DNA from 4 places in the Rhizobium sp. OAE497 genome. Region 1 is predicted to be linked to each of the others. Evidence: predicted binding sites of a transcription regulator. Region 1 holds the regulator's gene; each other region holds the start of a gene.
The links. The regulator PhoB, encoded in region 1, activates phosphate uptake and scavenging genes when phosphate is short. The targets are predictions, from matches to a motif close to TGTCATNNANCTGTCAT.
Positions count from the first base shown of each region.

Region 2: a site for PhoB is predicted at 3,883-3,899, ahead of ABIE40_RS18130 (alkaline phosphatase D family protein). Genes of this name have one in related genera too.
Region 3: a site for PhoB is predicted at 3,473-3,489, ahead of ABIE40_RS11930 (BtaA family protein). Genes of this name have one in related genera too.
Region 4: a site for PhoB is predicted at 2,776-2,792, ahead of ppk2 (polyphosphate kinase 2). Genes of this name have one in related genera too.

Region 1 covers NZ_JBEPOA010000001.1:454,485-459,932, forward strand. The annotation lists gene pstC (phosphate ABC transporter permease subunit PstC) at 1-288, shown strand, start outside; gene pstA (phosphate ABC transporter permease PstA) at 285-1,607, shown strand; gene pstB (phosphate ABC transporter ATP-binding protein PstB) at 1,623-2,438, shown strand; gene phoU (phosphate signaling complex protein PhoU) at 2,483-3,196, shown strand; gene phoB (phosphate regulon transcriptional regulator PhoB) at 3,230-3,913, shown strand; partial or broken gene ABIE40_RS02315 (GcrA family cell cycle regulator) at 4,014-4,532, opposite strand; gene ABIE40_RS02320 (aspartate aminotransferase family protein) at 4,959-5,448, shown strand, end outside.
Region 2 covers NZ_JBEPOA010000001.1:3,624,705-3,630,152, reverse strand. The annotation lists gene ABIE40_RS18150 (argininosuccinate synthase) at 1-357, shown strand, start outside; gene ABIE40_RS18145 (LysE family translocator) at 476-1,117, shown strand; gene ABIE40_RS18140 (hypothetical protein) at 1,122-1,556, opposite strand; gene ABIE40_RS18135 (M3 family metallopeptidase) at 1,767-3,854, shown strand; gene ABIE40_RS18130 (alkaline phosphatase D family protein) at 3,968-5,448, shown strand, end outside.
Region 3 covers NZ_JBEPOA010000001.1:2,320,772-2,326,219, reverse strand. The annotation lists gene ABIE40_RS11945 (lytic murein transglycosylase) at 1-510, opposite strand, end outside; gene ABIE40_RS11940 (glycoside hydrolase family 25 protein) at 591-1,385, opposite strand; gene ABIE40_RS11935 (class I SAM-dependent methyltransferase) at 1,510-2,130, opposite strand; gene ABIE40_RS11930 (BtaA family protein) at 2,181-3,425, opposite strand; gene ABIE40_RS11925 (serine hydrolase domain-containing protein) at 3,605-4,984, shown strand; gene ABIE40_RS11920 (transglycosylase SLT domain-containing protein) at 5,007-5,448, opposite strand, start outside.
Region 4 covers NZ_JBEPOA010000002.1:1,060,961-1,066,408, reverse strand. The annotation lists gene cysW (sulfate ABC transporter permease subunit CysW) at 1-688, shown strand, start outside; gene ABIE40_RS24575 (sulfate/molybdate ABC transporter ATP-binding protein) at 699-1,742, shown strand; gene ppk2 (polyphosphate kinase 2) at 1,821-2,735, opposite strand; gene ABIE40_RS24565 (inorganic phosphate transporter) at 2,899-4,500, shown strand; gene ABIE40_RS24560 (ABC-F family ATP-binding cassette domain-containing protein) at 4,584-5,448, shown strand, end outside.

The sequences.
Region 1 (5,448 bases):
CTCCCGGGCATCGTCGGCGCACTGCTGATGACCGCCTCGCGCGCCATCGGCGAAACCATGATCGTCGTGCTTGCGGCCGGTGTTGCCGCCCGCATGCAGATCAATCCGTTCGAGCCGATGACCACCGTGACGGTCAAGATCGTCAACCAGCTGACGGGTGACCTTGAATTCACCTCGCCGCAGACGCTCGTCGCCTTCGCGCTCGGCATCACGCTCTTCCTGATCACGCTTTGCCTCAATATCTACGCGCTCTACATCGTGCGCAAATACCGGGAGCAGTACGAATGACGAATATCGCTTCTCCGGTTTCCGGCACCCTCGTCTCCAAGGCGCCTGCGCGCCGCGACATCGGCATCAAGCGCCGCTATGCCGCCGAACGCCGCTTCCAGGCTTACGGCATGGCCGCTATCGCTTTCGGCCTGATCTTCCTGGTCATCCTGTTGTCGACGGTCATCCGTCAGGGCTACACCGCCTTCCAGCAGACGGCGATCTCGCTGCCGATCGAGTTCACTGAGAAGACGATCGATCCGGGCAACAAGCGCGCGACCGATCCGTCCGTCCTGATCGCCGCCAATTACGGCGCCCTGCTGCGTGACGCCATCGTCAAGCAGCTCAACATCAACGCATCGAGCCGTCCCGACGTGCGCGATGCCTCGGCGATGCTCTCCAAGGGCGCTCCGATCCAGCTGCGCGACATGGTCGTCGCCGACCCGTCGATCATCGGCAAGACGATCAACGTCACGGTTCTGGCCGACGCCAATGTCGACAGCGCCAACAAGGGCCAGATCGATCTGAGCGTCGATGAGAAGAACCGCAAGGTCAACGACAAGCAGGTTGGCTGGATGAACGAACTGAAGTCGAGCGGCGCTCTCTTCAAGCAGTTCAACACGGGCCTCTTCGTCAACGGCAATTCCAGCCGTCCTGAAGCCGCCGGCCTCGGCGTTGCCCTCATCGGCTCGCTCTATCTGATGGCGATCGTTCTTGTGCTGTCGCTGCCGATCGGTGTCGCCGCCTCGATCTATCTCGAGGAATTCGCACCGAAGAACCGGCTGACGGATCTCATCGAGGTCAACATCAACAACCTGGCTGCGGTTCCCTCGATCGTCTACGGTCTGCTCGGTCTCTCAGTGTTCATCAACTTCATGGGCATGCCGCGCTCGGCCTCGCTGGTCGGCGGTCTGGTGCTCACGCTGATGACGCTGCCGACGATCATCATCGCGACGCGTGCGGCTCTTCGCGCCGTCCCGCCGTCGATCCGCGCGGCCGCTCTCGGTCTCGGCGCCTCGAAGATGCAGATGGTGTTCCACCATGTGCTGCCGCTCGCCATGCCGGGCATCCTGACCGGCACCATCATCGGCCTGGCGCACGCGCTCGGCGAAACCGCGCCGCTCTTGCTGATCGGCATGGTCGCCTTCGTCGCCAATGCACCGGCCACGCCTCTCGACCCGTCCACCGCGCTCCCCGTCCAGGTCTACATGTGGGCCAACGAAGCCGAACGCGCCTTCGTGGAACGTACGTCGGGTGCCATCATCGTCCTCCTCTTGTTCCTGATCGTCATGAACCTCGGAGCCATCCTCTTGCGCCGTCGCTTTGAGCGCCGCTGGTAAACGGAGTAAAACCCAATGAACATGTTGACAGAAGCAGCAGTTGAAAAGGCTCTGGACCAGAAGATGAACAGCATTCCCTACAAGATGATCGGCCAGGACGTTTCCGTCTATTACGGCGAAAAGCGCGCCCTCTTCGACGTCAAGCTGAACATCCGCGAAAACACCGTCACGGCGCTCATCGGCCCGTCCGGCTGCGGCAAGTCCACCTTCCTACGCAGCCTGAACCGCATGAACGACACGATCGACAATTGCCGCGTCACCGGCAAGATCACGCTCGATGGCGACGATATCTACGATCCGGATATCGACGTCGTCGAACTGCGCGCCCGCGTCGGAATGGTGTTCCAGAAGCCGAACCCGTTCCCGAAGTCGATCTATGAGAACGTTGCCTACGGCCCGCGCATCCATGGTCTTGCCAAGACCAAGGCCGACATGGACCAGATCGTAGAGACCAGCCTGCAACGCGCCGGCCTGTGGAACGAGGTCAAGGACCGCGTTCATGAATCCGGCACAGGCCTCTCCGGCGGTCAGCAGCAGCGCCTTTGCATCGCCCGCGCCGTTGCCGTCTCGCCCGAAGTCATCCTGATGGACGAGCCGTGCTCGGCACTCGACCCGATCGCCACCGCAAAGGTCGAGGAACTGATCCACGAGCTGCGCGAAGCCTACACGATCGTCATCGTCACGCACTCCATGCAGCAGGCCGCTCGCGTTTCGCAGCGCACGGCCATGTTCCATCTCGGCAATCTCGTCGAGGAGAACGACACCGACAAGATGTTCACCAATCCGGACGATCCGCGCACCCAGGATTACATCATGGGCCGCTTCGGCTGATCTTTGGCGTCACGACCCCCGATAGACACTCAAGGACTTTCCCCATGGCATCGACACATATTTTTTCTGCGTATGACGAAGACCTGAAGTTCCTCTCGCGCCGCATTTCCGAAATGGGCGGCCTGGCCGAGCAGATGGTTTCCGACGCTGTCCGCGCCCTCGTCAACGGCGACGCGGCACTGGCGCAGAAGGTCATCTCCGACGACGTGATCCTCGATCACGCCGAGCGCGAGATCAACGACAAGGCGATCGTCACCATCGCCCGCCGCCAGCCGATGGCGTCGGACCTGCGCGAGATCATGGGTTCGATCCGCATCGCCGCCGACCTCGAGCGCGTCGGCGACCTCGGCAAGAACACCGCAAAGCGCGTCATCGCCGTGCAGAGCACCGGCGTTCCGCGCAAGCTCGCCCGTGGCCTGGAGCATCTCTCCGAGCTCGCTCTCGTCCAGCTGAAGGAAGTGCTCGACGTCTACACGACGCGTGCTGCCGACAAGGCGAAGTCGATCCGCGAGCGCGACGAGGAAATCGACGCGATGTACACGTCGCTGTTCCGCGAGCTCCTCACCTACATGATGGAAGATCCGCGCAACATCACCAGCTGCACGCATCTGCTCTTCTGCGCCAAGAACATCGAGCGCATCGGCGACCACGCCACCAACATTGCTGAAACCATCTACTACATGGCGACCGGCGCTCAGCCGGAAGGCGAGCGTCCGAAGGACGACACCGCCAACACCGTCGGCGCGGTAACGGAATAATCATCCGGACCGGGCCTCAGGAGACAGAATAGAATGATCCCGAGAGTTGCAGTCGTTGAAGACGAAGAAGCACTGAGCGTGCTTCTTCGCTACAATCTCGAAGCCGAAGGTTTCGAAGTCGATACCATCCTGCGCGGCGACGAGGCGGAAATCCGCCTCCAGGAGCGCACGCCGGACCTTCTTATCCTCGATTGGATGCTGCCTGGCGTATCAGGCATCGAGCTCTGCCGCCGGCTGCGCATGCGCCCGGAAACCGAGCGTCTGCCGATCATCATGCTGACGGCGCGCGGCGAAGAGAGCGAGCGCGTCCGTGGCCTGTCGACCGGCGCCGACGACTATGTCGTCAAGCCGTTCTCGACGCCCGAGCTCGTTGCCCGCGTCAAGGCGATGCTGCGGCGCGCCAAGCCGGAAGTTCTCTCGACCGTGCTGAAGTGCGGCGATATCGAACTCGACCGCGAAACGCACCGCGTTCACCGCAAGACCCGCGAAGTCCGTCTCGGACCGACCGAGTTCCGCCTCCTGGAGTTTCTGATGTCGTCGCCGGGCCGCGTCTTCTCGCGCTCGCAACTGCTCGACGGCGTCTGGGGTCACGACATCTATGTCGACGAGCGTACCGTCGACGTCCATGTCGGCCGCCTGCGCAAGGCGCTCAACTTCTCGAACATGCAGGATGTCATCCGCACCGTCCGCGGTGCCGGTTATTCCATGGAAGCCTGAGTGATCAAGGAGGCTACGGCCTCCTGATATGCAGATACAAAAAAACGGGCCGAAAGGCCCGTTTTTCGTTTGTCTTTACCCGGCTCAGTTTGCCCGGGCGTGCGGCCCTGCGGCGATCATTGACCGGCTGGTAAGCCAGGCGCTGGTGATAGGTGCAGTAGGGCGAAGAATCCGGGCTTTCGCAGCCGCAGAAATGGAAATCGTCCTTCAGCGGATCGCCGACCGGCCACTTGCAGGTACGCTCGGTCAGTTCCGTCAGGCCGAGACGGCGCGAGATCGGCACGACAACGTTGGAAGCGGGACGATATTCCATCTCCTCCATGACGTCGATTTCGATCTCTTCCTTCAGCATCGTTGCGCCCTGCGGGCGGGCAACGGTGCGGGTCGTCATGCGCGATGCGTAGTTCGGAGCGCGCGGTGCCGAAGTCGTGCGCTTCGGAGCCCGTGCCGCCGTCGCATTGCCGCCGGCCTTGGCACGGCCCGGCAGTGCCAGACGGTGAACCTTGCCGATAACGGCATTCCGGCTCACGCCTCCAAGTTGCGCCGCGATCTGGCTAGCGCTCAACCCTTCGGACCACAGTTTCTTGAGTTTCTCGACCCGCTCGTCTGTCCAGTTCATGCCCTGTGTCTCCGCCGTTTAAGCGTTGTGAAGGCAGAATCCTTCACCGTTTGCCCCGGATGAATCCGACACAAGAAACGCTTGACTAATTTTGGTGACTAGTTCCGCCGCATGCAGTCTAGTAATTGAGTTTTAACCTAGTGTGAGGCTGACTCCGTGACAAGAGTCGCGGGAATCCGGATGAATCGAATTTCAAGTTTTCCCCAACTTGCTTCCCCACAGAGTCATTTCTGCAACATTAGCTGTTGATGAAACGCGACATCGCTTGAGCGTCACCCAGAAGCCACGAAAGCCGTAGTTTTGTTGACATTGCAGTGCGAAAAGTAAATAGTGCACAGCGCCGCCGAGAGGCGGCATTTTTAATTTTTCGGACCTGGTTTTTTAGCCGGAGTCCGGTTGCCCATAACGCTGACAGGAGACCGCGCCATGGCTGAAGCCGCGCCGCTATATGATACCTATTCTCGTGCCCCTCTGCGGTTCGAGCGAGGTGAGGGCGTCTGGCTGATTACCGAGTCCGGCGAGCGATATCTGGATTTTGGCGCCGGCGTTGCCGTGACCGCTGTCGGCCACAGCCATCCTCATGTTGTCGATGCCCTGAAGGCGCAGGCCGAGAAGGTCTGGCACCTCTCCAACATCTACGAGATCCCAGGCCAGGAAAAGCTCGCAACGAGGCTGACGGAAGCGACTTTCGCCGACAAGGTGTTCTTCACCAATTCGGGTGCGGAAGCCCTGGAATGCGCGATCAAGACCGCGCGCCGCTACCAGTATTCGAAGGGCCATCCGGAGCGCTTCCATATCATCACCTTCGAAGGCGCCTTCCATGGCCGTACGCTGGCGACGATCGCCGCCGGCGGCCAGGAAAAGTATCTCGAAGGCTTCGGTCCTAAGACCCCTGGTTTTGATCAGGTGCCTTTCG
Region 2 (5,448 bases), 3.2 Mb from region 1:
GCACACCGCGCGATCGAGTCGATCACGCTCGACCGCGGCGCTGCGCATCTCAAGGACGAGATCATGCCGCGCTATGCCGAGCTGATCTATTACGGCTTCTGGTTCTCGCCGGAGCGCGAAATGCTGCAGGCTCTGATCGACAAGAGCCAGGAGCATGTCGAGGGCGAAGTGACGCTGAAGCTCTACAAGGGCAATGTCATGGTCATCGGCCGCGAGAGCGACAAGTCGCTCTATTCCGACAAGCTCGTCACCTTCGAGGACGATCAGGGCGCCTACGACCAGAAGGACGCCGCCGGCTTCATCAAGCTCAACGCGCTGCGCCTGCGCACGCTCGGCAAGCGCAATCTGAAGGGCTGATTGCAGCTATCCCGCTTTTCGAAGGGCCCGCCTTGTGCGGGCCTTTTTCGTTGGCGCGCGGGGCCTTGACGGCATTGCGCTTTGGCATAGTCTGCGCACACCATCCGCGGAGCATTTCATGACACAGTCGCTACTTCTCGGCGCCTTTCTGGCAGCCCTTTTCTATGTGCTCATTCCTGGTCCGGCCTTCCTGCAGCTGCTCGGTATCGGTGCCGGGCAGGGACGCAAGGCAGGCGCGTTTTTCCTGATGGGTCATCTGGTCGGCGACACGATCTGGTCTGCCCTGGCGCTGATCGCCATCGTCGGTGCGAAGATCATCGGCACCTTCGTTTTCGATCTTCTCGGCCTGCTCTGCGGCTTCTATCTTGCCTGGATCGGCTGGAGCGCCGTCAGTGCCAAGCCCAAGGTCGATGGTCAGGCGCTGGTCGTGGTCGAGCGTCCGTTCCGGCGTGGCCTGATTTTTGGCGTCACCAACCCGAAGGGTTATCCGGTGGCGCTGGCGACGTTCACCGCGCTTGTCGCGGGTTCGTCTGGCGCGCTGGATTTCGCCGCCCTGCCGCTGATGCTCTGTGTGTCCTTCGTCGGCTTTGTCACTGCCGACATCATCTTGGTGACGATCATCGGCGCCGGTGCGGTGCGACGGTTCTATCGCGCCCATGAGCGTCTGATCGTCCGTTGCTCGGGCGTGCTGTTCATGGGCTTTGCGGTGCAGGCCCTGTGGCATGCGACGCCTGGCCTGCTCGGCTGGCGGAAGGCCTGATCAATCAGCTTCCGATGAAATCGACGATCGACTGCAGTGTCTTCGCGCCATTGGAATCGCCGAGCGATTTCGCGATCTGCAGCTGATTGTCGTAATAGTCGCGGAAATTGAAGGCGGTGCCGTCGGTGACGCCCGTCAGATCCAGAATATTGCCCTGTGCATCGATAGCGTGCATCGGCAAGGGCTCGGAGATGGCCGCGTAGGTCTGCTGATCGAGCGCGCCCGAATCGTAGCTCTGGCGCGCATAGCTGCGCAATTCACCCGGGCTGACCGATGTGAAGTCAGGGCTATCTGCAGGTTTGTCGTCCTCCAGCTTGAAGCCGGTTTGTGCAGACGTACCAGTATCGAATTCAATATCAGAGGTCTTCGAAGACTTTGCGTTATTATCGCTGTTTTTAAAAAGCAAACTCTGAGAAGACCGCATAGAAAATATTTCCATGACCCATGTCCCCTTACGAAAAGAGTAAGAGGAAACTAGCCTTTGGGCCGCGGCGGTGCAATCGTTAACAATTGGTTAATTTTCGTCTATCAGTTCTTGTGGATCAATTCTTTGGTGGCCGGCAAAAGACGAATTTGATCAGCAACATACCAATGCCGCGATGGGTCACCTATATTGCCTTTCACCTGCCTTGCGTAAAAGGATCTCAGCATGCCTTCCACACCAGAATTCAATCCGGCGCTCGTCAACTGGAACGGGCATCACGGCCTGCCGCGCTTCGATGCGCTCAATGACGGCGATTTCGCCGCCGCCTTCGATGCGGCGCTTGCGTCTCATGAGAAGGAGATCGATGCGATCGCCGGGAATCCGGATGCGCCGACTTTCGAGAACACCATCGTGGCGCTGGAAATTGCCGGCGATGAGCTTTCGCGGGTCTCGGCACTGTTCTGGAACCGCGCCGGTGCGCATACCAATGAGGTCATCCAGGCACTGGAGCGGGAGATATCGCCGAAGATGTCGCGGCACTATTCGAAGATCGGCATGAATGCCGCGCTTTTCGCCCGCATCGATGTACTCTGGGAAAAGCGCGAAGAGCTCGGCCTGTCGCTGGAACAGACGCGGGTGCTGGAGCGGCATTGGAAGGGCTTCGTCAAGTCCGGCGCCAAGCTGCCGAAGCCGGAGCAGGAGAAGCTCGCCGGCATCAACGAGAAGCTGGCCGGCCTCGGCACCAATTTCGGTCAAAACGTGCTCGCCGACGAGAAGAGCTGGTCGCTCCTTCTCTCCGATGGCCCGGAGCTCGAGGGCCTGCCCGAATTCCTCAAGGATGCGATGGCGGCTGCAGCGCGCGAGCGCGGCGAAGAGGGCAAGTTTGCCGCCACGCTGTCGCGCTCGATAATCGAACCGTTCCTGACCTTCTCGGAAAAGCGCGATCTGCGCGAGCAGGCCTTCAAGGCCTGGGTCGCCCGTGGCGAGAATGCCGGCGCCACCGATAATCGCGGCATCATCAAGGAGACGCTGGAGCTTCGCAAGGAGATGGCCGGGCTGCTCGGCTACGGCAATTTCGCCGAGCTGAAGCTCGACAACACGATGGCGAAGAAGCCAGAAGCCGTCGACGAGTTGCTGCGCGCCGTCTGGACGAAGGCTGTGGGGCGTGCCCGCGAGGAAGAAGCGGATATCGCCAAGCTGATTGCCGAAGATGGCAAGAACCATGAGGTGATGCCGTGGGACTGGCGCTTCTATGCCGAGAAGATCCGAGCGCAGAAGTTCAATTTCTCCGAGACGGAGCTGAAGCCCTATCTGCAGCTCGAGAAGATCATCGAGGCCTGCTTCGATGTTGCGAACCGTCTGTTCGGCATCCGCGCCGTCGAGAAGAAGGGGATTGCTGCCTATCATCCTGACGTGCGGGTGTTCGAGATCCGCGATGCCAGTGACACGCTGGTGGCGCTGTTCCTAGGCGATTACTTTGCCCGCGGCTCGAAGCGCTCGGGCGCCTGGATGAGCTCGTTCCAGTCGCAGCACAAGCTGACGCTGAAGAACGGCAACAGGGGCGAACTGCCGATCATCTACAATGTCTGCAATTTCGCAAAGCCCGCCGAAGGCAAGCCCGCGTTGCTGTCGCTCGATGATGCGCGCACGCTGTTCCACGAATTCGGCCATGCGCTGCATGGCATGCTCTCCAACGTGACCTATCCGTCGGTGTCTGGCACTGGTGTTTCGCGCGATTTCGTCGAGCTCCCCTCGCAGCTTTACGAGCACTGGCTGACGGTGCCGGCGATCCTCAAGCAATATGCGGTGCATTTCGAAACCGGCGAGCCGATGCCGCAGGCGCTGCTCGACAAGGTTCTGGCGGCGCGCACCTTCAACGCCGGTTTCAACACGGTGGAGTTCACCTCCTCGGCGATCGTCGACATGGAATTCCATACGCGCGATGCGGTCGATGATCCGATGGCGGTCCAGGCCGAGGTGCTTGCCGAGCTCGGCATGCCGAAGTCGCTGGTCATGCGCCATGCCTCGCCGCATTTCCAGCATATCTTCTCGGGCGGTTATTCGGCCGGCTACTATTCCTACATGTGGTCGGAAGTGCTCGATGCCGATGCTTTCTCCGCCTTCGAGGAAACCGGTGATGCCTTCAACCGCGAAATGGCGGTGAAGCTGAAGGACAACATCTATTCGACCGGCGGCTCGATCGATCCCGAGGATGCCTACAAGGGCTTTCGCGGCAAGTTGCCGAGCCCGGATGCGATGCTGATCAAGAAGGGGCTTTCGACCTTCAATGAATTGTCCGGCAGCGACGCGTAACAAAACTGTCGCTGAAGTTTCGGCAAACCGTCATGCGGTTTTCAAGAGACTGACATGACGGGTGCCCAAGGCTGGGGCGGGACGATTCGATCCCGCTCCTGAAGGGCCTTGGGATGATCTTGAAGCAAACGACGCGCCGCCGGTTCCTGACATCGGTGGGTGCAGTCGGCGGCTTTGCGGCGGCAAGCCTGGCAATGCCCTATTACGCCCGCGGCTCGTCGAGCCGGCCGGTCTTTACCTCGGGCGTGCAATCGGGCGATGTCGATGCGGCCTCGGGTGTCGTCTGGACGCGGGTCGACCGGCCGTCGCGGCTGTTCATCGAATATTCCACCACAGACAAGTTTGCCAACGCTGTGCGGCTCGCGCCCTTCGACGTGACGCCGGAGACCGATCTTGCCGGCAAGCTGCTGGTGACCGGTCTGCCGCCGGATCAGGAGATCTTCTATCGCTTCGTCGCGGCTGACCTGCAGGACATCAACAGCCGTTCCGAGCCCATTCGAGGCGAATTCCGCACGGCGCCGGTCTCCAGACGCAATCTCCGCTTCGTCTGGTCGGGCGATACGGCGGGGCAGGGCTGGGGCATCGATGACAAGGGGATGCGGACCTATCGGACGATCGCCTATCACCGGCCGGATTTCATGATCCATTCCGGTGATACCATCTATGCCGACAACCCGATCCCCGATGAGATCGCGCTCCGCGGCGGCGGGGTCTGGAAGAACCGGATCGTCACCGAGGAAAAGCGGACGATCGCCCAGACGCTGCCGGAGTTCCGCGGCCAATGGAAATATAATCTGCTCGACGAGCATGTGACGGCGCTCAATGCGATCTGCCCGGTCTTCCATCAGTGGGACGATCATGAGGTTCTCAACAACTGGTCGCCATCGACCGATCTCAGCGCCGATGACCGCTACAAGGAAAAGTCGGTCGCCGTGCTTGCGGCGCGCGCCAGCCGCGCCTTCCATGAAATGACGCCGATCCGCTATGTCGCCGCGGATCCCGGCCGTATCTACCGCAAGGTCTCCTATGGCCCGCTGCTCGATGTGTTCTTCGTCGATCTCCGCTCCTATCGCGGACCCAATACGCATGGTCTCGATGAAGAATTGACGCCGCAGTCGCGGATTTTCGGCGAGGCGCAGGTCGCGTGGCTGAAGCGCGAGCTGGCGCGATCGACGGCAACATGGAAGGTGATTTCCTGCGATCTGCCCATCGGGCTGGTGATCTGGGACGATTACGGTAAACGCCGGGGCAGCGAATCCATCTCGAATGGGGACAATGGTGCGCCCCGCGGTCGTGAGCTCGAATTTGCCGATCTGCTGCGTTTCATCCGCGACGCAGCGATCGGCAATATCGTCTGGCTGACTGCGGATGTGCATTACACGGCGGCGCATTATTACGATCCGGGCAAGGCGAAGTTCCAGGATTTCCTGCCGTTCTGGGAGTTCGTGTCCGGCCCGCTTCACTCCGGCACATACGGGCCCCAGGAGCTGGATAGCACGTTCGGGCCGGAGGTGCGCTTCATCAAGGCGGCACCCGGCGGCATCGAGTCGAACCTGCCGCCATCGGCAGGGATGCAGTTCTTCGGCCTCGTCGA
Region 3 (5,448 bases), 1.9 Mb from region 1:
GCGGCGGCAATCATGCGAGAGCGTCACGAGGGCGTTGCGGGTGTTGAAATCGCCCTGAACGGCGCCGAAGTCGGTCTCCATCGCCCAGAAAGCGGTGATGACGCCGGCCGGTACGCCGTAATCCTGCTCGGCCTTGGCGAAGACATCGGCATACTGCTTCATCTTCTGGCGGCCGATATCGAGGCGGGCCTGGCTGACGGTGCGCTGGGAGAATTCGAGGAAGGTCTGCTTGAAGACGCCCTGGGCGCGGTCGCGGCTCAGAACCTTGGGATCGATCTCGGCACCGGCGAGCGCCTGGTCGGCGGCTTCGGCGGTGGCACCGGCGGCAATCGCATCGGCCTTCACGCCTGCCAGGAACTGCGAGAGGTCACCGTCGCAGGCGACAGCCGGGGTCTGCGGGGCAGCAGGTGCCGCTGGGGCAGGGGCGGCCTGCTGGGCGAAGACGGTGGTGGCAGACGTGACGGCAAACAGAAGAGCAAGTGCAGAGCGGCTTGCGAGCGAGCGGTGCATGGGTTCGTCCTTATATCCGAAATATGTCCGCCGCTTTCACAGATGAATGTGACGGAAGCAAGAAAGTTCGGTGGACGTTACTAAGAATTTCTATCCTTGGAAACCGCAGCGACCCAATTGTTCCAGTTCTTCTGGTTGCCGGCGAAGACATTGATATCCGTCGGTCCCTGAATGCCTGGAATGACGCCCGTCGAGGTATATTGCCAGAAGGCCCAGCGGCGGTCGGTATAGGTCACTTCGGGGTGTTTTGCCGTTGAGCGCACCCAGAAATGGTAATCCTGGAAATAGCCCTGGAGATTGTCGCGGTGGAAATCGACCGAGGTGTAGATGATCGGCCGCTTGCCGTAATAGGCTTCCAGCCGGTCCATGAAACGCTGCATTTCTGCACGTACGGTGGCAGGATCCGGACGGAGCTTGCAGGTCTTCGATTCCGCGTTCCACTCCACGTCGATGACGGGCGGCAGGCGCATCGATTCCTTCGGCACATTCTGGATGAACCAGTCGGCCTGTTCGTCGGCGGACGAGCAGAAATAGTAGAAATGATAGGGGGCATGCGGAATGCCGACGGCGCGGGCGCGCTGCCAGTATTCGTTGAACTTCGGGTCGACGCGGTCCTTGCCTTCGGTCGCCTTGATGAAGGCGAAGGCGACGCCGGAGGATTTCACCGTCTGCCAGTCGATATCGCCCTGCCATTTGGAGATGTCGATACCGTGAATATCATTCTGATGCGGGGTCTTCGGGCCGAAATCCTGCGGATCGGTGTCCTGGAAGCGGGGCTTCTTGATCGAGGCTGTCTCGAGATAGTCGTAGCCCGTGGAGCTGCAACCGGCGAGCATCAAAGCCAGCGGCAAAACGCAAAACAAAAGTCCGCGCATGAATATCCCGTCATGTAACGAATGATCTACTTGCCCCACAGCATGACCTTCGAAGACGAATGCAGCCGAGGAATAATCCTCTTTTCACCATATCAACGTAAAAAATCGGTTAGTTTCAAGCGAATTATGCGCGCCGGGCGGTAATGACGGCGCGCCAGGCATAGCCGCCATAGAGCGTCTCGAAGGCCAATTCCGCGTCATTTTCATGGGCTTGGGCCTCAAGAACCTCACGCAGATTGGCGCGGGGCGTGACGTGGAATTTCGTCAGCCAGCCCTTGAGCAGGGCGCGGAACCAGCCGGGAAGACGCTCCTGCTGGCCGAAATCGACGATATGCAGCTGGCCACCGGGGTTGAGGGCGGCGATGGCTGCGTCGATGGCGCGCTCCCAATCGGGGATCATCGACAGCGCGTAGGAGATCAGGATGCGGTCGAAACCGGTGGCGCCGAATTCACGCGGCGTGAAGGCGGTGGCGTCGGCGACGCGGAAGTCCGGAACCGCAGCCTTGGTGGCGAAGGTCTTGCGGGCCGAGATCAGCATCTCCTGGGAGATGTCGAGGCCGTAGAGGCGGGCGTCGGGGAAGCGCTTGTGGGCGAGCGCCAGATTGCGGCCCGTGCCGCAGCCGACTTCGAGCAGCGTGCCGCCCTTGGGCACATCAAGGCCACGGATCGTCTTGTCGCGGCCGAGCAGGTAATATTTGCGCGTCAGATCGTAGATGTGACGCTGGTAGCGGTACATGCTGTCCATCAGGCCGGCATGCGCTTCGGATCGATCATCCGGGAGGGTGCGGATCTCGGTCACGCCTTCTTCCCGTAGATGTGGAAGCCGCCATAGATCGCCGAGCGGTCGAGAGCCGTCATGTCGCGCGACTTCTCTTCGAAGTAATCCCACTGCTCGCGGATGGCGGGTGAGAGGCGACCTTCGATGATGCTCTTTTCGGCCGCGGTACGGAAGATGACGCGGGCGCCGGGGCGGGCGGTGCGGCTGATCTCGGCCCAGAGGCTGTTCAGCTGCTCGTCGGTCATCCAGTCCTGCGCGTCGAGCAGGATGTAGCGGTCGCGCGAGGCAGCCGGTTCCTTGGCGAGCAGTTCGGTGAAGTTCGCGTGATGCACGGTGACGCGATCGACATTGGCGCGGATCACCTCGTAATGCTCCGGCTTCAGGTAGGTCGGCAGCGGGCCTTCGTCGCCGGCGGCGTAGCGTCGGCCGAAGGCCTGCCAGGCGAAGTAGTTTTCGCGCATCGGGAAGTGGCAGGCGAGCTTTTCGAGGCGGTGCCTCAGCACCGGCGCGATCGAGTTGTCGGCGGCGAGGCTGGCGAGCTCGTCATATTGCTGCGGCGGAATGCCGAGGCCGAAGAGCGAGCTCTTGCGGCCGGTGATCCAGCGCACAACCGGCTTTTCGAACAGCGGGGCGACCTTGTCGTCGAAGAACTGGCGCTGTTCGCGGATCGACTGGGTCTTGGTCATCTGCTTCAGGTCGACGCCGTGCAGGCGGGCGAGCAAGTGGGCGGCGCCGATGAAGCGGCCGAGCAGGCCCGTTTCATAGATATTGCGGTCGAAGACCGTGACGCGGCGGCGGCCGAACTTGCGGCCGTTCCAGTAGCTGCGCGTCGCCTCGTCGAGAACCGGCGACAGATGCTGGTCGAACGCGCGGCTGTTCGACGCTTCGTTCGGCATCGCCAGGAAGCGGACGAGATCGGCGTGATCCGGCAGGTTCTTGAAGGCGGCGAGCTTCAGCCGGTTCAGCGCGATGTGATGCGGGTTAAGATCGACGACGTCGATCGAGGCTGGTGCCTTGGAGAGGTAGGCCAGCATATTGCAGCCGCCGGAGCCGATCGTGACGATGCGATGATGGGGCTGCAGCTCCATGGCCTGCATGTCGAGATCGGGGTCTTCCCAGATCTGCGGATAGACGAGGCCGGAGAAGAGCAAGCCAAAAAGGCGCTCTGAAAGGCCCTCCTTGGAGAATGCCTTATGGCGGAGAAGCGCGTCCTTGAGTTTCCGGTTCTTGCGGAAGCCGGCATCCGGTGCAAATTCGGTCATCTGATTCCATCACCGTTTTTAGCGTTCAGGGCGTTTAACGCGGCGCTGCTACAGTTTGATGACGCGGGCTGTGGGCATCGTTTTCTGCGCCGATAGCGTGGGATGAAATGACGCTTGTGCGTTTCGGCTCTTTTTTGTGATTGCGTTTCCTGCTTCTCTCCACCGGTGGAGGAAGAAACATGCGTGTTGTGCTGCGTATCCTGAAGGCGCTGCTGGCGCTTGTCGTCATCGTGGTAATCGGCGGCGCCGTCTGGCTCTATGTCCGGCCGCCGGAGTTGTTACGGGTCGGCGACGGCTATGCGGCGAAGATCGTCTGCTCGAACGTCTTCATGGCGGGACGCGATCCCGATGCGGTGCTCTATGAGGATGTGCAGGCACCGGGCAATCCGCTGTTGAGGCTCGTGCGCGTCTCGGTCAACCGGGAGGAAGGCAAGGTCTCTGCGCGCATCCTCGGTCTGTTTGCGCCCGGCCATGCGCTTTATCGCGGCGCTTTCGGCTGCACCAGCGTGCCCGATGGCGACTATCAGGCGGCCGCCAATGCCGCGCCGGAGGAGGATCTTGCCGTGCCGCCGCCGAGCGAGGAACTGTGGCCGGAGGGCGATCGTGTCGCCGCGTCCAACAATCCCAAGCTCGCCCCGCTGCTCGCCGACGCCGCACTTGCCGGACCGGCGATGCGGGCGATCGTCGTGGTGCATAACGGCAAGATCGTCGCCGAGCGCTATGGCGACGGTTTCGATGCGCGCACGCCGCTGCTCGGATGGTCGATGACCAAGACCGTGAATGCCGCGCTGGTCGGCCGGGTGATGCTGGCAGGCAAGCTGAATTTCGACGATGCGCATCTCTTTGATGCCTGGCGCGGCGATGGCCGCTCGGCGATCACGCTTGCCGATCTCTTGGGCATGGAGAGCGGCCTTGCCTTCAACGAGGATTACGGCGCCGTCGCCGATGTGACGCGCATGCTCTATCTCGACCCTGACATGGTGACGCTGCCGGTCAATGCGCCGCTGGTGGACAAGCCCGGCCAGACCTTCCGCTATTCCAGCGGCACCGCCGTCCTTCTCTCGCGCATCTGGATGGACCGGCTCGGCGATCCGCAGCGGGCCTTCGATTATCCGCGCGAGGCGCTGTTCGGGCCGCTCGGCATGTCGAGCGCGGTGCTGGAGGTCGATGCTCGCGGCACCTTCGCCGGAAGCTCCTATCTCTATGCCACCGCGCATGACTGGGCGCGCTTCGGGCAGTTCCTGATCCAGGATGGCGTGTGGAACGGTCAGCGCATGCTGCCGGAGGGGTTTGTTGCGACGATGCGCACGCCGACGCAGTCGTCAGGCGGAAAATATACGCAGGGGCAGGCGTGGCTTGCGGCACCCGGCGGCGATCTGAGCCCTGCTGCGGGGCTGCCGTCCGATACGTTCTGGCTGGAAGGGCATGACGGGCAGAGCGTGGCGATCGTGCCGTCCGCCGGTCTCGTCGTCGTGCGCATGGGCCTGACGCCAAGCCGTCTCGGCTACAAGCCGCAGGCGCTCGTCAAGCAGATCGTCGGGGCGCTGTCGTCGCCCTGACCATCACGTTTAAAGGGTAGGATCAGTAGTTGCCCTGGGCAACGTCGTCCATGCCCTTGCGCTTGGCATCGTAATAATAGCCGCGCGCATAGAGGCGGACCGCATCATCTTCCTTGCTGTCGGAGACGAGCCAGGCGCCGCGCAGATATTTTGCGGCATACTTGATGTTGGTCTCGGCATCGAGCAGGCCGGACGGCTCGCCGTCGTAACCCATCGATTTCGCCGTGTTGTACTTGATCTGCATCAGGCCGAAATAGCCGCGCTTGTTATAGGCGCGCGGATTATAGCGGCTTTCGCGATGGACGACGCGGTGAAGCAGGGACGCCGGCATCTCGTAGAGCTTGGCGTATTTCTCGATCAGCTTGTTGACGAAGCCCTTCTCTGCAGTCGGCGCATCGTCGGTATCGTTGTCGCTGAACATCGGCGGTGCCGTCGGCGGATCCATCGGACCGGATTCGTCGAAG
Region 4 (5,448 bases), on a different contig from region 1:
GGATGCGGAAACCTTCTCGGCGATCCGGCTGACGCTGATCGTCGCCGGCATCAGCGTGCCGCTGAACCTGGTCTTCGGCGTTGCCGCCGCCTGGGCGATCGCCAAGTTCGAGTTCAAGGGCAAGGCGTTCCTGACGACGCTGATCGACCTGCCCTTCTCGGTCTCGCCGGTTATTTCGGGCCTGGTCTTCGTGCTGCTGTTCGGCGCCAATACTTATCTCGGCAAATGGCTCGATGCCCACAGCATCAAGATCCTCTTCGCCGTTCCGGGTCTGGTGCTCGCCACCATGTTTGTCACCTTTCCCTTCGTTGCCCGCGAGCTGATCCCGCTGATGCAGGAACAGGGGACAGCGGATGAAGAGGCGGCGCTGTCGCTCGGCGCCAGCGGCTGGCAGACCTTCTGGCATGTCACGCTGCCGAATATCAAGTGGGGTCTGCTCTACGGCGTGCTGCTCTGCAACGCGCGCGCCATGGGCGAATTTGGCGCCGTCTCGGTCGTCTCCGGCCATATCCGCGGCCAGACCAACACCATGCCGCTGCAGGTGGAAATCCTCTACAACGAGTATAATTTCACCGGCGCATTCGCCGTCGCGACCTTGCTTGCCCTGCTTGCCCTTGTGACCCTTGTTTTGAAGACGCTGCTCGAAATGCGATACAGCGCGGAAATCGCCGCCAGCCGGCGGCACTGAAGGATTGAGAATGGAAGTTCGCGTTCAAAACATACGCAAGGAATTCGACCGGTTTCCGGCGCTCCACGACGTTTCGCTCGATATCCGCTCGGGCGAGCTGATCGCGCTGCTCGGTCCTTCCGGTTCCGGCAAGACGACGCTGCTGCGTTTGATTGCAGGTCTCGAAAGCCCGACTGACGGCAAGGTGTTCTTCGGCGACGAGGATGCCTCGAAGAAGACGGTACAGCAGCGCAATATCGGCTTCGTCTTCCAGCACTACGCGCTGTTCCGCCACATGACGGTGCTCGACAATGTCGCCTTCGGCCTCAAGGTCCGCAGCGGCGCGCGCCGTCCGCCGAAGGCCGAGATCCGCAAGCGGGCGCTCGAGCTGCTCGACCTCGTGCAGCTTTCCGGCCTTGAGAAGCGTTATCCGGCGCAGCTATCCGGCGGCCAGCGCCAGCGCGTGGCGCTCGCCCGCGCCATGGCGGTCGAGCCGAACGTGCTGCTGCTCGACGAGCCCTTCGGCGCGCTCGACGCCCAGGTTCGCAAGGACCTGCGCAAATGGCTTCGCGAAATCCATGACCGCACCGGCCATACGACCGTCTTCGTCACCCACGACCAGGACGAGGCGATGGAGCTCGCCGACCGCGTTGTCGTCATGAGCCAGGGCGCGATCGAGCAGGTCGGCACGCCTGATGAAGTCTACGACCGGCCAAACTCACCGTTCGTCTTCGGCTTCGTCGGCCAATCCAACTGTCTGAATGTGAAGATCGCCAATGGCGATATCCTGTTCGAGGGCCGCACGCTCGGCCTGAAGGCAGATGGCGAGCCGGATGGCGAAGCGCAGCTCTATTTCCGCCCGCACGACATCGAACTGCTGGACGCAAACCGCGGCGGCATTCCCGGCAAGCTGGCCTCCAGCCGCCGCGTTGCGGGAACACGGCATATCGAGATCGATATCGGTACCGCGCATCAGCATATCGAGCTGGAAGTTCCGCCCTCGCACACCGAGGTCCTCGACAGCAAGCATATCGCTTTCCGGCCGACGCGCTGGAAGCTGTTCAGGAGGGGCTGACCCCTTTACGCCGTCATGCTCGGGCCTGTCCCGAGCATCCGCAACGCCTGCGGGCGGCAAGGCCGCCCGCTCTCACATTCAGTAGACTTCCGGAACATACATGTCCGGCGGAACCGGAACGCGCGAGTAATCGTCGTGACGCACGCGCGGCGGCAGGACGACGTGATCCTTCGGCACGTCCTCATAGGGGATCTGCTTCAAGAGGTGGTTGATCATGTTGAGGCGGGCGCGCTTCTTGTCGACGGCCTGAACGACCCACCACGGCGCCTCGGGGATGTGGGTATATTCCAGCATCTCTTCCTTGGCCTTGGTGTATTCTTCCCAATGCACGCGGCTTTCGAGGTCCATCGGCGACAGCTTCCACTGCTTCAGCGGATCCTGGATGCGCATGCGGAAGCGGAATTCCTGCTCCTCGTCGGTGATCGAGAACCAGTATTTGACGAGGATGATGCCGGAGCGGACGAGCATGCGCTCGAATTCGGGAACGGAGCGGAAGAACTCGTCGAGTTCATCCTTGGTGCAGAAACCCATCACACGCTCGACGCCGGCACGGTTGTACCAGCTGCGGTCGAAGAGCGCCATTTCGCCCGCCGACGGCAGATGCGGCACGTAGCGCTGGAAATACCACTGGTTCCGCTCACGCTCGGTCGGCGCCGGAAGTGCGACGACGCGGCAGACACGCGGGTTCAGACGCTGCGTGACGCGCTTGATCGCGCCGCCCTTGCCGGCTGAATCGCGGCCTTCGAAAAGCACGACGACCTTCAGCTTCTTGTGCTGCACCCAGTCCTGCAGCTTCACCAGCTCGTGCTGGAGGCGGAAGAGTTCGCGGAAATAGGTCTTGCGGTCGAGCACATCCTCAAGGCCGCCAGGCATGTTTTCGGCGACCAGCTCGTCCAGCCGGTCCTCCTCCATCTGCATTTCCAGTTCCTCGTCGAAACTGTCTGCAATCTCATCCTTGATGCGGCGGAGCTGGTCGATTTCTTCCTGAGTCATGGTCCTGTCCCTCTGATCGGCGCCACATCAACAGGGTTTGACGACAGTAATGTGACAATGCGAGCCGCGCGAGGAAGGCCGCCGGAGATACCGCAAAGTTGTGTCACGCAAGGTTCACGGGGCGGACGTAGTTTTGGTTGCTTTTCCATGAAAGGACAAGGACATGGCTGATATTGCCCCCGATCACCTGTTGCCTGAGTCCGGTAAGCACCCGCTGCATTCGTCGAGTGCAGGCAAGTGGTTCGTGCCGGTCTTTCTCGTCATTCTTCTTTGCGGCCTTGGATATGTCGCCTATGCGCTCGGCCGCGATCTGACCGAAGCCTCCGCGGTTCCGTGGATCCTGCTTGGCCTGGCGCTGCTGATTGCGCTCGGCTTCGAGTTCGTCAACGGCTTCCATGACACTGCAAATGCTGTCGCCACCGTCATCTACACGCGCTCGATGCCCGCCGAGCTCGCCGTCATCTGGTCCGGCTTCTTCAACTTCCTCGGCGTGCTGACATCGACGGGCGCCGTCGCCTTCGGGATTCTGGCACTACTGCCGGTCGAGCTCATCCTGCAGGTCGGCTCGGGATCGGGCCTTGCGATGGTCTTTGCGCTGTTGATCGCCGCGATCTTCTGGAACCTCGGCACCTGGTATCTCGGCCTGCCCTCCTCCAGCTCGCACACGCTCGTTGGCTCGATCATCGGCGTCGGCCTCGCCAACCAGTTTCTCGCCCCGGCGGGAAGCGCGACCAGCGGCGTCGACTGGTCGCAGGCGACCAATATCGGCCTGTCGCTGCTGATTTCTCCGCTGATCGGCTTCGCTCTCTCGGCCGTGCTTCTCCTCGTCATGAAGTTCCTTGTGCGCAAGAAGGAGCTCTATGAGGAGCCGAAGGGCAACCAGCCACCGCCGCTCTGGATCCGGGCAATCCTGATCTTCACCTGCACGGGCGTGAGCTTCGCCCATGGCTCCAACGACGGGCAGAAGGGCATGGGCCTGATCATGCTCATCCTGATCGGCCTCGTGCCGACGGCCTTCGCGCTGAACCGGACGCCCGATGTCAACTACCTCGAGGCCTACAAGCAGGCCTCGGCCCAGGTCGAAACCGCGCTCGGCAAATATGTGAAGCCCGGCGTGACCGTGACCGACTACAAGGCCGAGGTCAGCAATGCGGTGAAGACAAAGACCTGGACGGACGCGACGACGCCTGCCCTGCAGCAATATATCCACCAGACGAGCGCCGAAGTCGCCGCCTTCCCGACGCTGGAAGCGGTTCCCACCAATCTCGTCGGCAATGTGCGCAACGACATCTATCTCATCGGTGAATCGCTGAAGCTGATCGACAAGCAGAAGCTCCTGCCGATGGACGCAACGGACCTGCAGGCTGTCACCAACTACCACAAGGCCGTCGACAACGCGACGAAGTTCATCCCGCTCTGGGTGAAGGTCGCCGTGGCGCTGGCGCTCGGGCTCGGCACGATGGTCGGCTGGAAGCGCATTGTCGTGACCGTCGGCGAGAAGATCGGCAAGACGCATCTGACCTATGGTCAGGGCGCTGCTGCCGAAATCGTCGCCATGGCGACGATCGGCGCGGCCGACCATTTTGGCCTGCCTGTTTCCACGACGCACGTTCTATCGTCAGGCGTTGCCGGCACCATGGCCGCCAATGGCTCGGGGCTCCAATGGTCGACGGTCCGCAACATGCTGATGGCATGGGTGCTGACGCTGCCGGCCTCGATCGCCATCGCCTTCGTGCTCTTCATCATCCTTCGCCAGGTCTTCTAAGGCTCCTGACGAAGGAAAACCGCGACAAATGCTGCGGCGCATGATAAGCGCGCCGCAGCTTCTTATCAGGTACCCGCTTTCCCATGATCCGCATCGAAAATATCAGCAAGCAGAACAGCCACCGCATTCTCTATCTCGAGGCATCCGCCGCGCTCAACAAGGGCGAGAAGATCGGCCTCGTCGGACCGAACGGCGCCGGCAAGACGACGCTGTTCCGCATGATCACCGGCGACGAGACGCCGGATGAAGGTCAGATCTCCGTCGAGAAGGGCATGACCGTCGGCTATTTCAACCAGGATGTCGGCGAGATGTCCGGCCGCAGCGCCGTTGCCGAAGTCATGGAAGGCGCCGGCCCCGTCAGCGAAGTCGCCGCCGAACTGCGCGATCTCGAAGCCGCCATGTCCGACCCCGACCGCATGGACGAGATGGACGCGATCATCGAGCGCTACGGCGAAGTGCAAGCCCGCTACGAAGAGCTCGACGGCTACGCGCTGGAAGGCCGCGCCCGCGAAGTGCTCGACGGTCTGAGCTTCACGCAGGAAATGATGGACGGCGATGTCGGCAAGTTGTCCGGCGGCTGGAAGATGCGCGTGGCACTCGCCCGCATCCTGCTGATGCGTCCCGACGTGATGCTGCTCGACGAACCGTCGAACCATCTCGATCTCGAAAGCCTGATCTGGCTCGAAGACTTCCTGAAGAATTTCGACGGCGCGCTGCTGATGACCTCGCACGACCGCGAATTCCTCAACCGCATCGTCACCAAGATCATCGAGATCGACGCCGGTTCGCTCAACAGCTACTCGGGCGACTACGCCTTCTACGAAAACCAGCGGGCGCAGAACGAGAAGCAGCAGCAGGCGCAGTTCGAGCGCCAGCAGGCGATGCTCGCCAAGGAAATCAAGTTCATCGAGCGCTTCAAGGCCCGCGCGTCACACGCGGCGCAAGTGC